3 regions of the Vreelandella profundi genome follow, and region 2 is predicted to be linked to each of the others. Evidence: predicted binding sites of a transcription regulator. Region 2 holds the regulator's gene; each other region holds the start of a gene.
The links. Region 2 encodes sigma-54, which starts transcription at its own class of promoters, with help from an activator protein. Its sites were predicted from a motif close to TGGCACNNNNNTTGCTNT; they were not measured.
Positions count from the first base shown of each region.

Region 1: a site for sigma-54 is predicted at 1,384-1,401, ahead of KUO20_RS15690 (P-II family nitrogen regulator). Genes of this name have one in related genera too.
Region 3: a site for sigma-54 is predicted at 1,836-1,853, ahead of KUO20_RS14425 (NCS1 family nucleobase:cation symporter-1). Genes of this name have one in related genera too.

Region 1 is NZ_CP077941.1:3,427,211-3,430,488, forward strand. It holds gene KUO20_RS15685 (ammonium transporter) at 1-924, opposite strand, end outside; gene KUO20_RS15690 (P-II family nitrogen regulator) at 970-1,308, opposite strand; gene KUO20_RS15695 (accessory factor UbiK family protein) at 1,656-2,000, shown strand; gene KUO20_RS15700 (helix-turn-helix transcriptional regulator) at 2,199-3,113, shown strand.
Region 2 is NZ_CP077941.1:1,338,467-1,341,744, forward strand. It holds gene KUO20_RS06135 (PTS sugar transporter subunit IIA) at 1-263, opposite strand, end outside; gene hpf (ribosome hibernation-promoting factor, HPF/YfiA family) at 268-576, opposite strand; gene KUO20_RS06145 (RNA polymerase factor sigma-54) at 723-2,135, opposite strand; gene lptB (LPS export ABC transporter ATP-binding protein) at 2,259-3,008, opposite strand; gene lptA (lipopolysaccharide transport periplasmic protein LptA) at 3,020-3,278, opposite strand, start outside.
Region 3 is NZ_CP077941.1:3,157,187-3,160,464, reverse strand. It holds gene hydA (dihydropyrimidinase) at 1-484, opposite strand, end outside; gene KUO20_RS14430 (nitrilase-related carbon-nitrogen hydrolase) at 518-1,384, opposite strand; gene KUO20_RS14425 (NCS1 family nucleobase:cation symporter-1) at 1,973-3,278, shown strand, end outside.

The DNA.
Region 1 (3,278 bases), 1.6 Mb from region 2:
CGCGCCAATCATCGCCGCGCTCAAAGCAGAAGGAGAAAGCGGATCAGCAGTAATCGCCACAAGGCCGGCCAATGCACCGTTCAACGCCATGGTGAGGTCCGCTTTACGGAACCACAGTTTAGCCAGAATAAGCGCGGCAATGACGCCACCCGCAGCGGCCGCATTCGTGTTCACGAACACCTGTGCCACGTTGTTAGCGGAACCGATATCCGACATTTTTAGCTCTGAGCCACCGTTAAAGCCAAACCAGCCCATCCATAGAATCAGTGTGCCTAGCGCCGCCAGCGGCATGTTGGCACCGGGAATCGCATGAATCGAACCATCTTTACCGTATTTACCTTTTCGTGGTCCTAGCACCAATACACCGGCAAGCGCAGCGGCGGCCCCTGCCATGTGCACAATGCCCGAACCGGCATAGTCAGAGTAGCCCGCTTCAGCTAACCAACCACCGCCCCATGTCCAGTAGCCAGATACTGGATAGATCACCGCGGTCATGACAACCGCAAAGGCCAGGAATGCCCACAGTTTCATGCGCTCAGCCACCGCACCAGACACAATCGACATGGCGGTTGCGACAAACACAACCTGGAAGAAGAAGTCTGCTCGCATCGAGTAATAGGGTGCATCGTCGCCGCCCGCGGTGACGGCATCAACGCTGTTTTCGGCACCAATCAAGAAGCCCAGATTTGGCAGGAAGCCACCGGCAGAGCTTGAGTACATGATGAAGTAGCCAACCAGCAGATACATGGTGCAGGCAATAGCAAACAGCGCGATGTTTTTGGTTAGAATTTCTGCGGTGTTTTTCGAGCGCACCATGCCAGCTTCAAGCATGGAGAAACCAGCGGCCATCCACATGACGAGCACGCCGCAAATTAAGAAGTAAAAGGTATCGAGTGCGTAGCTAAGATCAGCCAATTCATTCATTGTTAGTTCCCCGTTGAACTAAAAAAGTATCCCTGTGAGTGCTACCTAAACGGCGTCTGCACCCCGTTCACCGGTACGAATACGGATCACGTCTTCCAGCGGCGTCACAAAGACCTTGCCGTCGCCAATTTTGCCGCTGTTTGCAGCGTTACAGATGGCATCCAGTACGCCCTCTAAGCGATCATCGTCTACGGCCACTTCCACTTTCACTTTGGGTAGAAAATCGACCACATACTCGGCACCGCGATACAGTTCGGTATGACCTTTCTGACGACCAAAGCCTTTTACTTCGGTAACGGTAATGCCCTGCACGCCGTTATCGGCGAGTGCTTCACGAACGTCGTCGAGCTTGAATGGCTTGATGATAGCGGTGATGAGTTTCATCCCGGATCTCCCCTGCTGGATAAGTCCTGCTAGATTAGTAGCGGCGCAGCCGCCAGAATAAGCACCTGAACCGTTAATGCGCATACTGTGCCAGCTGGCTTTTTTTTATTAGTAATCAGATAATTAACGCAATAAACAATGATTTTAAATGACTCATTTTGCGTAAAACCATTACCTCAACAGGCCTGACGCACCAAAAAAGAGCGTAAGCAAACGTTGCCTGCTCTATTTGGATGCAAAACACGCACAGGACAGTAAACACACGCGGCACATGCGAATTTGCCCACTGTTGCGTATCCTTACCGGTAAGCAAGTACCTTTTATGTGTGACCCATTAGGAGAGAGCCATGGCGCCTCAAGACCGTATTAGCCGACTGGCACAGCAGATTGGCGACCGCTTACAGAACGCATCCCAAGCGCCAGAAGATATTCAAAAAGGCGTACAGCAAGTGGTTCGCAGCGCGTTTGATCGCCTTGAGCTTGTCTCACGGGAAGATTTCGATATTTTGATGGATGTCGTGCAGCGCACGCGAACGCGCGTCGAGGCGCTGGAGCGCCAGGTGGCAAACTTGGAAGCCGTGATAGAAACGCAGCAGGCCGCAGCGCCGTCACCCGCGGTGTCTGTACAAGCGTCAGACCATTCTCCACAAGATGCGGCGGCCGCGAAAAAACCTGCCGCTGGCGAGGCGTGAGACGACGATAAGTCATCCGTTGAGTGGCGGTCTGATGGCCGCCGCTCAGCTCAACAGCAGCAGAGGCTGGCAGCATCCTTCAATTCTAAAAATGAGAACATTTATCATTGCGTTTTAGGCTGCCAATGATTACGATCACCGCCACTAACGATCCGTTCTCTGGATACTTCATGCAACGCTCCCTCATTGTAAGCACCGATGCCAACGCTCACCTCATTAACCCCGGCCACGCTTAGCCAGCTGGGGCATAAATTCGGCATCGACTACTTACACCCAGGGGAGGCGCCTGACTGCCCGCTTGCGCAGGGCAGCGTCAGCGATTTGGCGCTGCCTCCTGCGCTGCACCTCACGCTGTCGGATCTTGAAGTACGTCATCGCTATCTCTCGCGCTCAACCCAGTCCGTGCCGTGGTTTGTGTGTGTGGTCATGGATGGCCGTATTGATATCAGCCAGGGCAAGACGCGGCACACTATCAGTGCCGGCCAAGGGCTGTGCGCGCACTTTACCCCGCAGGCACCGCTGATTGTTGAGCAGCCCGCTCAGGTACGGCTGCGCACGCTGAATATTGCCGTTCTAGCCACTGCTCCCTATGCGCTACCCAGCGCACATGAGCCACAGCTTCATACCTGGACGCTGCCACCGGCACTCTTTGCACAGCTACTGGCTACAAGCGAACATCCGCTGGACGACTGGCGCCAGTCGCTGCTCTGGCATGGCCTTTCACTACAGCTACTTGGCTATGGGCTGCCCACGCCATCCGCCTTGGGTTTGTCACTAACGCCCGGACTTAAAGCGCGTGAGAACGAGCGTCTTGCTCAGCTGCATGAAACCCTATGCAACCACCCAATGGCCGAGTACTCACTGAAAGCACTGGCCCGCAGCATGGCCATGAGCCCGAGCAGCCTGCGCCAAAAGTTTCGCGGCCGATACGGCTGCACCATCTTTGATCATTTACGCCGCTGCCGCCTTCAAGAGGCCTATCGCCAATTAGAAAACGATCACAGCGTCCAACAAGTCGCCCACGCCTGCGGATATTGCCACGCAACCAACTTTGCGACCGCCTTTAAGCGCCAGTTTGGTATCGCCCCCACGGCGGTCATCAGCCGCTGCTAATGGTTTGTTTTGCTCGCACTGTGGGTCGCTTTGCGCAGCAAGTTCCTTCGCGCCCCGCGTTTTTGGCATATCCAATAGCTTCTTTGTCATCGCGCATACCTTTCTCTAGCGATTAAGCGCAATAATTCTCATTAACATATTAGTTAATGGCTTCCCCTTTTAGGT
Region 2 (3,278 bases):
TCAATCGCTTCTGAGAGCTTTAAAAAACCAGCAATAGGCGTAGAACAGTGAGGGCTGCGGGCATGGGGAATAGCCACGCCGTTGCCAATTCCTGTACTACCTAGGCGCTCTCGGCCGATTAATCGGCTGAACACTTCTTGGCTATCGAGGCTGGGCGTATTTTGGGCGATAAAGGTGCTGAAAAATTCCAGCACCCTTTTTTTGCTGCCCCCAGGTACGTCGAAGAGAACGCGTTCTGGGGGGAGTATGGTTTCCAACGTCATTGAATTAACGCACACCAGCGCCTTGGGCGCGGGCTTGTGCTTTTTCCTTATGTTTAACGAGTTGACGATCAATTTTGTCCGCCAGCGCATCGATAGCGGCGTACATATCACTGTCTAGGGCTTCTGCATGTAAATCAGCACCTGCTGCATGCAGTGTGCAGGCTGCCTGCTGGCGTTCTTTCTCCACCGATAGGGTGACCTGCACCGTGGTTATATTGTCGTAATGACGCTCAACACGCTCAAGCTTTTCATTAACATAGTCACGCAAGGCGTCAGTCAGTTCTACGTGATGACCAGTGATATTTACTTGCATTGACGTACTCCTTATCTATCGGGCTGTACTTAGGAACGGTACTTAGGGACTGTACTTAGTACTTAGATATGTAGCCCTTTTGATTGTAACCCTTTTTGCTCCGTTGCAAAGCCCTTGTCGAGAGTTTCGCTGAAACCTGGCAGCTCCTAGCGTAAACGGCGCCGCTCACTGGAAGAGGGAATGCCCATGGCTTCACGGTATTTGGCTACCGTGCGGCGCGCAACCTGAATGCCGCCTTCTTCTAATAACGTCACTAAGCGGCTATCCGAAAGCGGCTTGCCGGGGGCTTCTTCGTGAATCAGTTTCTTCAGGCGGGCGCGTATCGCGGTGCTGGAGTGGCTGTCGCCATCCTGGCCGCTCACCTGGCTAGAGAAAAAGTATTTCAGTTCAAACACGCCGCGCGGCGTATGAATATATTTCTGCGTTGTCACCCGTGAAATCGTTGATTCATGCATCTCAACGGCTGAGGCTATATCGGCCAAAATCAGCGGTTTCATGGATTCTTCGCCGTGTTCGAGAAAGCCGATTTGACGGGTAATGATTTCACGGCCCACTCGCAGCAGCGTGTCGTTACGACTCGAAAGGCTCTTAATTAACCAGCGCGCTTCCTGCAGGTGTTCTTTCAAAAACTGATTATCCTGACTTTTATCCGCACGCTTTATCAAACTGGCGTAGTCAGGTTGAATTCTCAGCCGAGGCAGGGCGTCCTGATTGAGTTCTAAATGCCAGCCCTCATTATCATGACGCACTACTAAATCGGGCGTGATATAGCTGTCGTTGGTCACGCCGTAAGCGCTGCCTGGGCGTGGATCTAGGCTGCGAATTAGCTGGATAACATTGGCTAGCTGCTCGTCATCGAGCCCTAAGCGGCGCTTGAGTAAGCGCATGTCATCTTTGCTGAGCGCTTCAAGAAACTGGCGCACTAGCCTGCGGGCAGGCACCAGCAGCGGCGTATCATCTGGCAGGGCAGCGAGCTGCAGCATCAAGCATTCACGCAGGTCGCGGGCAAAAATACCGGTGGGCTCGAACTGCTGCAGCTTGAGTAATGTTGTTTCCACTTCGCGCTGGCTAAGGCCATCAATACCCTGGGCGCGTAGCCCTTCACGAATATCATTAAGCGGCTGGGTCAAGTAGCCGTTGGCGTCTAGGGCGTCGATGAGACTCTCGGAAACCAGCTGCTCACGCGCGCTAAAATCGGTCATGGCGAGTTGCCACAATAGGTGGCCGTGAAGGCTCTGTTCGGCAGCCTGGCGCTCAAAATCAGGGCCCTCACTGCTGCTGCCCGTGCCGCCAAGGTCTTGATAGGTGTCCGACCAGTCGCTATCAACGGAAAGCTCGGTGGGGATGCTCTCTGACCACTCCTCCTCTTTAGGCTCGCTCACGGCCTCTTCACCGAACTCATCTTCCTGTTCCAGCATAGGGTTGGCATCTAGGGCCTGCTGAATTTCCTGGCGAAGGTCCAGAGTCGATAGCTGCAGCAGGGCGATGGCCTGCTGCAGCTGAGGTGTCATGGTCAGCTGTGTCCCAATGCGCAGTTGAAGAGAAGCTTTCATGACCATTTGAGAACCACTCGTTAATCGGAATGCTTTACCCTAGTGCGAGTGGGGGCTGGGTGCAAGTGCAATAAGCATGCCATTGGTAGTTAAAGCGTTATAAAGCGGGATTTATGGGCAAAAATAAGCCTACAGACGAAAATCTGCGCCCAGATAAACATCCCTGACTTGCTGGTTAGTGAGGATCGACGCCGGGGGGCCGCTGGCGATGATATGGCCATCGCCGACAATGTAAGCGATATCACAAATGTCCAGCGTTTCACGGACGTTATGATCGGTAATCAGAACGCCAATATGGCGCTGTTTTAGCGCGCGAATGATGGTTTTAATCTCGCCCACTGAAATGGGGTCAACCCCGGCAAAGGGCTCATCTAGCAAGATGAAGGCGGGTTCAGTTGCTAGCGAGCGGGCAATTTCTACACGGCGGCGCTCCCCGCCTGAGAGGCTCATGCCTAGATTGTCGCGAATATGGGTGATGTGGAAGTCTTCAAGCAAGGCTTCCAGGCGCTCTTCGCGGCCTGGGCGGTCGAGTTCTTTGCGCGTTTCTAATATCGCCATAATATTATCGGCAACCGATAATTTGCGAAAAATAGACGCTTCCTGGGGCAGGTAGCCAATGCCTGCCGCTGCGCGTTCATGCATCGGGGCGCGGGTTAAATCTAAGTCGTCAATGCCCACTTTGCCGGCGTCAGATTTGACCAGCCCGACAATCATATAAAACGACGTGGTTTTGCCCGCGCCGTTAGGGCCGAGTAAGCCGACGACGCTGCCTTGGGAGATTTCCAAGTTAATATCTTTAACCACTCGGCGGCGTTTGTAACTTTTCGCCAAGTGGTGGGCATATAGTGTTTTTATCGGCGCATTGTCAGCAGTTGCCATCGATTGACTCTCTATTGTTCCGGCTGAATAGTCATGCGGATACGCTGGGGCTCGCTACCGTCAACGTCTGAACGCGCTTGAATCACTTCACGGTCAATGAAATATTCAAGCCGCCCGCCGGTAAATGTGTCGTCCTGCTGGGTCAGTTCAGCTTGATCAATGAGCTCCACTCGGCGTTCGGCGACGTGATAAATAATCCGCCGAGCCCAGCCTTCCGTCGGGCCTTCTTGTCCTTCGACCTGATGGCGTAAGTAAGCACGCTCGCCGGTA
Region 3 (3,278 bases), 1.8 Mb from region 2:
TGGCCATAATGGCGCCTTTATAGGCCATAAAATGCTTGAAACTGTTAACGCCATGCTCGCGCACCAGAGTGCCCATTTCCTCTTTAACGCTTTCATCCCACCAAGTAATGGCCACGTGGAACGCGAAGTCAGTGGCGGCTTTTTCTGCCCAGCCTTGCCAGGTTTCGAAGGCTTCCAGCAGCGATTGGCCGGGGCTGGGGATGACAAAGTCGATAATCGTGGTGGTGCCGCCTGCCATGGCAGCGGCGGTGCCGGTGTAAAAATCCTCGCTGGCCACCGCGCCCATAAACGGCATCTGCATATGGGTATGGGGGTCAATGCCACCGGGCATCACCAGCTGGTCGCTGGCGTCAACAATCTCGCAGCCTTCAGGGACGTCTAAATCAGTACCAATCGCATGAATCTTGCCGTCTACACACAGCACGTCGGCCCGGTAAGTATCGGCGTGGGTGACCACCGTGCCGCCCTTGATTAATAAGCTCATTGTTCACTCCTTGTAAGAATTTATTAAGTAGGGCTACTCGCCGTCGGTGAGGCGGGTGTAGGTCTCGGGGCGGCGATCGCGAAAAAACTGCCAGTTGTTACGGGCCTCTCGCACCATATCTAAATCAATCTCGTGCACTAGCAGCTCGTCTTCGCTCTCGCTAGCCTGGGCTTCGATTTTGCCGCGAGGATTGACGATGTAGCTGGAACCGTAGAAATCGCCGATGTTCCACGGCGCTTCCGTGCCGACGCGGTTGATGGCGGCAATAAAGCAGCCGTTGGCAGCCGCGGAGGCCGGCTGCTCTAGCTCCCACAGGTATTGAGAAAGCCCTGCCACGGTGGCGGAAGGGTTGAAAATTACTTCAGCGCCGTTGAGCGCCAGCGCCCGCCAGCCTTCGGGGAAGTGACGGTCGTAGCAGATATACACGCCAATTTTGCCGTAGGCGGTATCAAACACCGGCCAGTTGGATTGCCCTGGTTTGAAGAAGAACTTCTCCCAAAAGCCGGCGACTTGAGGAATATGCGTTTTGTGATATTTGCCCAGGTAGCTGCCATCGGCATCGAACACGGCGGCGGTGTTGTAGTAAACGCCGGTCTCGGTTTCTTCATAGATCGGAACAATAATCACCATGCGATGCTCGGCGGCCAGTTTTTGCATCATCTGGCAGGTAGGGCCTTCGGGAACGCGCTCGGCGGCGGCGTACCATTTGCCGTCTTGGCTAGGGCAAAAGTACGGCTGATTAAAGACTTCCTGAAAGCACAGCACCTGCACGCCCTGGTCGGCGGCTTGCTGAATCATCGGTAGATGGGCTTCGTTCATCGCATCGCGAATGGCCTCGGGCGAAAGCTCGGTGCTGGTTTTCAAGCCCATTTGAATTAAGCCGATTTTCATCTTCTGCATTAGACGCTCCCTCTGATTGTTGGTGTAAAGCGTTTGTTTAGGTCTTAAGCGTTATCTAATAAAGCTGACAATCAAGACAGCTTTTATTAAAAGTATCGCTGGCTTGGTGGTTTTAGCAAGCCATCATTCATTGTTTTTTAAATTAGGGTTAACTCTTTGAGTTTGTTTGACTTTATTTCTTTAAATGGAAGGATTCGCTCTTTTGGTGAGCGTGCGCACCGTTTTGGAGTTTTTTATTAACTGTTTTAAATCAATTGTTTATGTATTTTTTAAGTCTTATTTTAAACGCCGTGATGTTTAAAGTTGGTGCAAATATTTTTTTTGATCTAGCTTTGTCTAGTCGACGTTTGTTAGAGGAACAACATCGTCAAAGATAAAAAGCTAATAATAATATTGTTGTCCACCAAGGCAGCTTTTTAATCAATGAGTTAACTGGCATGCTCGCTTAGCTAGGCACGCTTATTGCTTTGAATCTCGTCTAGGACGTTTCACTGACCGTGGGAAGTAAGGTTTGCCTGACGTTAGCCGCTGTCGCTGGTGTTCAGGCATCGCCTAGGTTGGACAACGCAGTGCTGAGGAGATACAAAAATGCCAGAAACAACCTCTCAGATGATTGATCGAGATGGTCTGATTGAGCTTGAGGTAGGGAGCGATGTACGCAACAGCTCGCGCTTTAATGACGATATTGCACCGACCCAGGCCAGCGAGCGCACCTGGAGCAAATGGAATATCGCCGCCCTGTGGGTCGGCATGTCGATCTGCGTGCCCACCTACACACTGGGCGGCGTATTAACCGCCTACTTTGGCTTAAGCGTGGGCGAGGCGTTATTCGCTATTCTCTTGGCGAATATCATCGTACTGATTCCGCTGACGTTGAACGCCTTTCCGGGTACCAAGTTTGGTATTCCTTTCCCCGTGGTGTTGCGTTCCTCCTTCGGCATTTTAGGCTCTAACGTGCCCTGTCTGGTGCGGGCGTTGGTGGGCTGTGGCTGGTTTGGTATTCAAACGATGTTTGGCGGCCTGGCGATTCACCTGCTGCTTTCAGAGCTGGTGCCTGCTTGGGCAGCACTGGGTGGTATCGGTGAGGTTATTGGCTTTTTTGTCTTTGGTGCGATGAACCTTTACGTAGTTATTCGCGGGGCTGAATCGATCAAATGGCTGGAAACATTGGCCGCTCCACTGCTGCTTGCGGTGGGTATCGGGCTAATGATGTGGGCATGGCCGAATATGTCGATGACCGAGCTTCTCGCGCAGCCGCCATCGCGCCCTGAAGGGGCGTCGGTTTACGGCTATTTTTTCGCGGGTTTGACCGCCATGGTCGGCTTTTGGGCCACGCTATCGCTTAATATCCCCGATTTCAGCCGCTTTGCGAAAAGCCAAAAAGACCAAATTGTTGGTCAAGTCATCGGCCTGCCGCTGACGATGTTCTTCTTTGCGGCACTCGGGGTGGTGTTGACCGCCGCTTCTGAGACATTAGTGGGCCAAACCGTTGCCGATCCGGTGCGCTTAATTGGCTATATCGACAGCCCCTTCTGGGTAGTGATGGCGATGCTGCTGATCATTATCGCTACCATTTCTACCAATACCGCCTCGAATATTGTTTCGCCCACCAATGATTTCCAGAACATTGCGCCCAAATTTATTAATCAAACCCGCGGCGTATTGATGACCGGCGCGGTGGGCGTGCTGCTGATGGGCTACGATCTTTTGCAAAAAGCAGGAATGATCTCTCAAGGTGTTTCCCTTGAGCAGATGTATTCGAACTGGCTGCTTGGCTATTCCAGTCTGTTGGGGCCCATTGCCGGGATTATGGCAGTGGATTATTTCCTGATTAAAAAGCAGCGTCTGGATATACCCAGTCTTTATATGGATAACCATGCCTATCCAGCGGTAA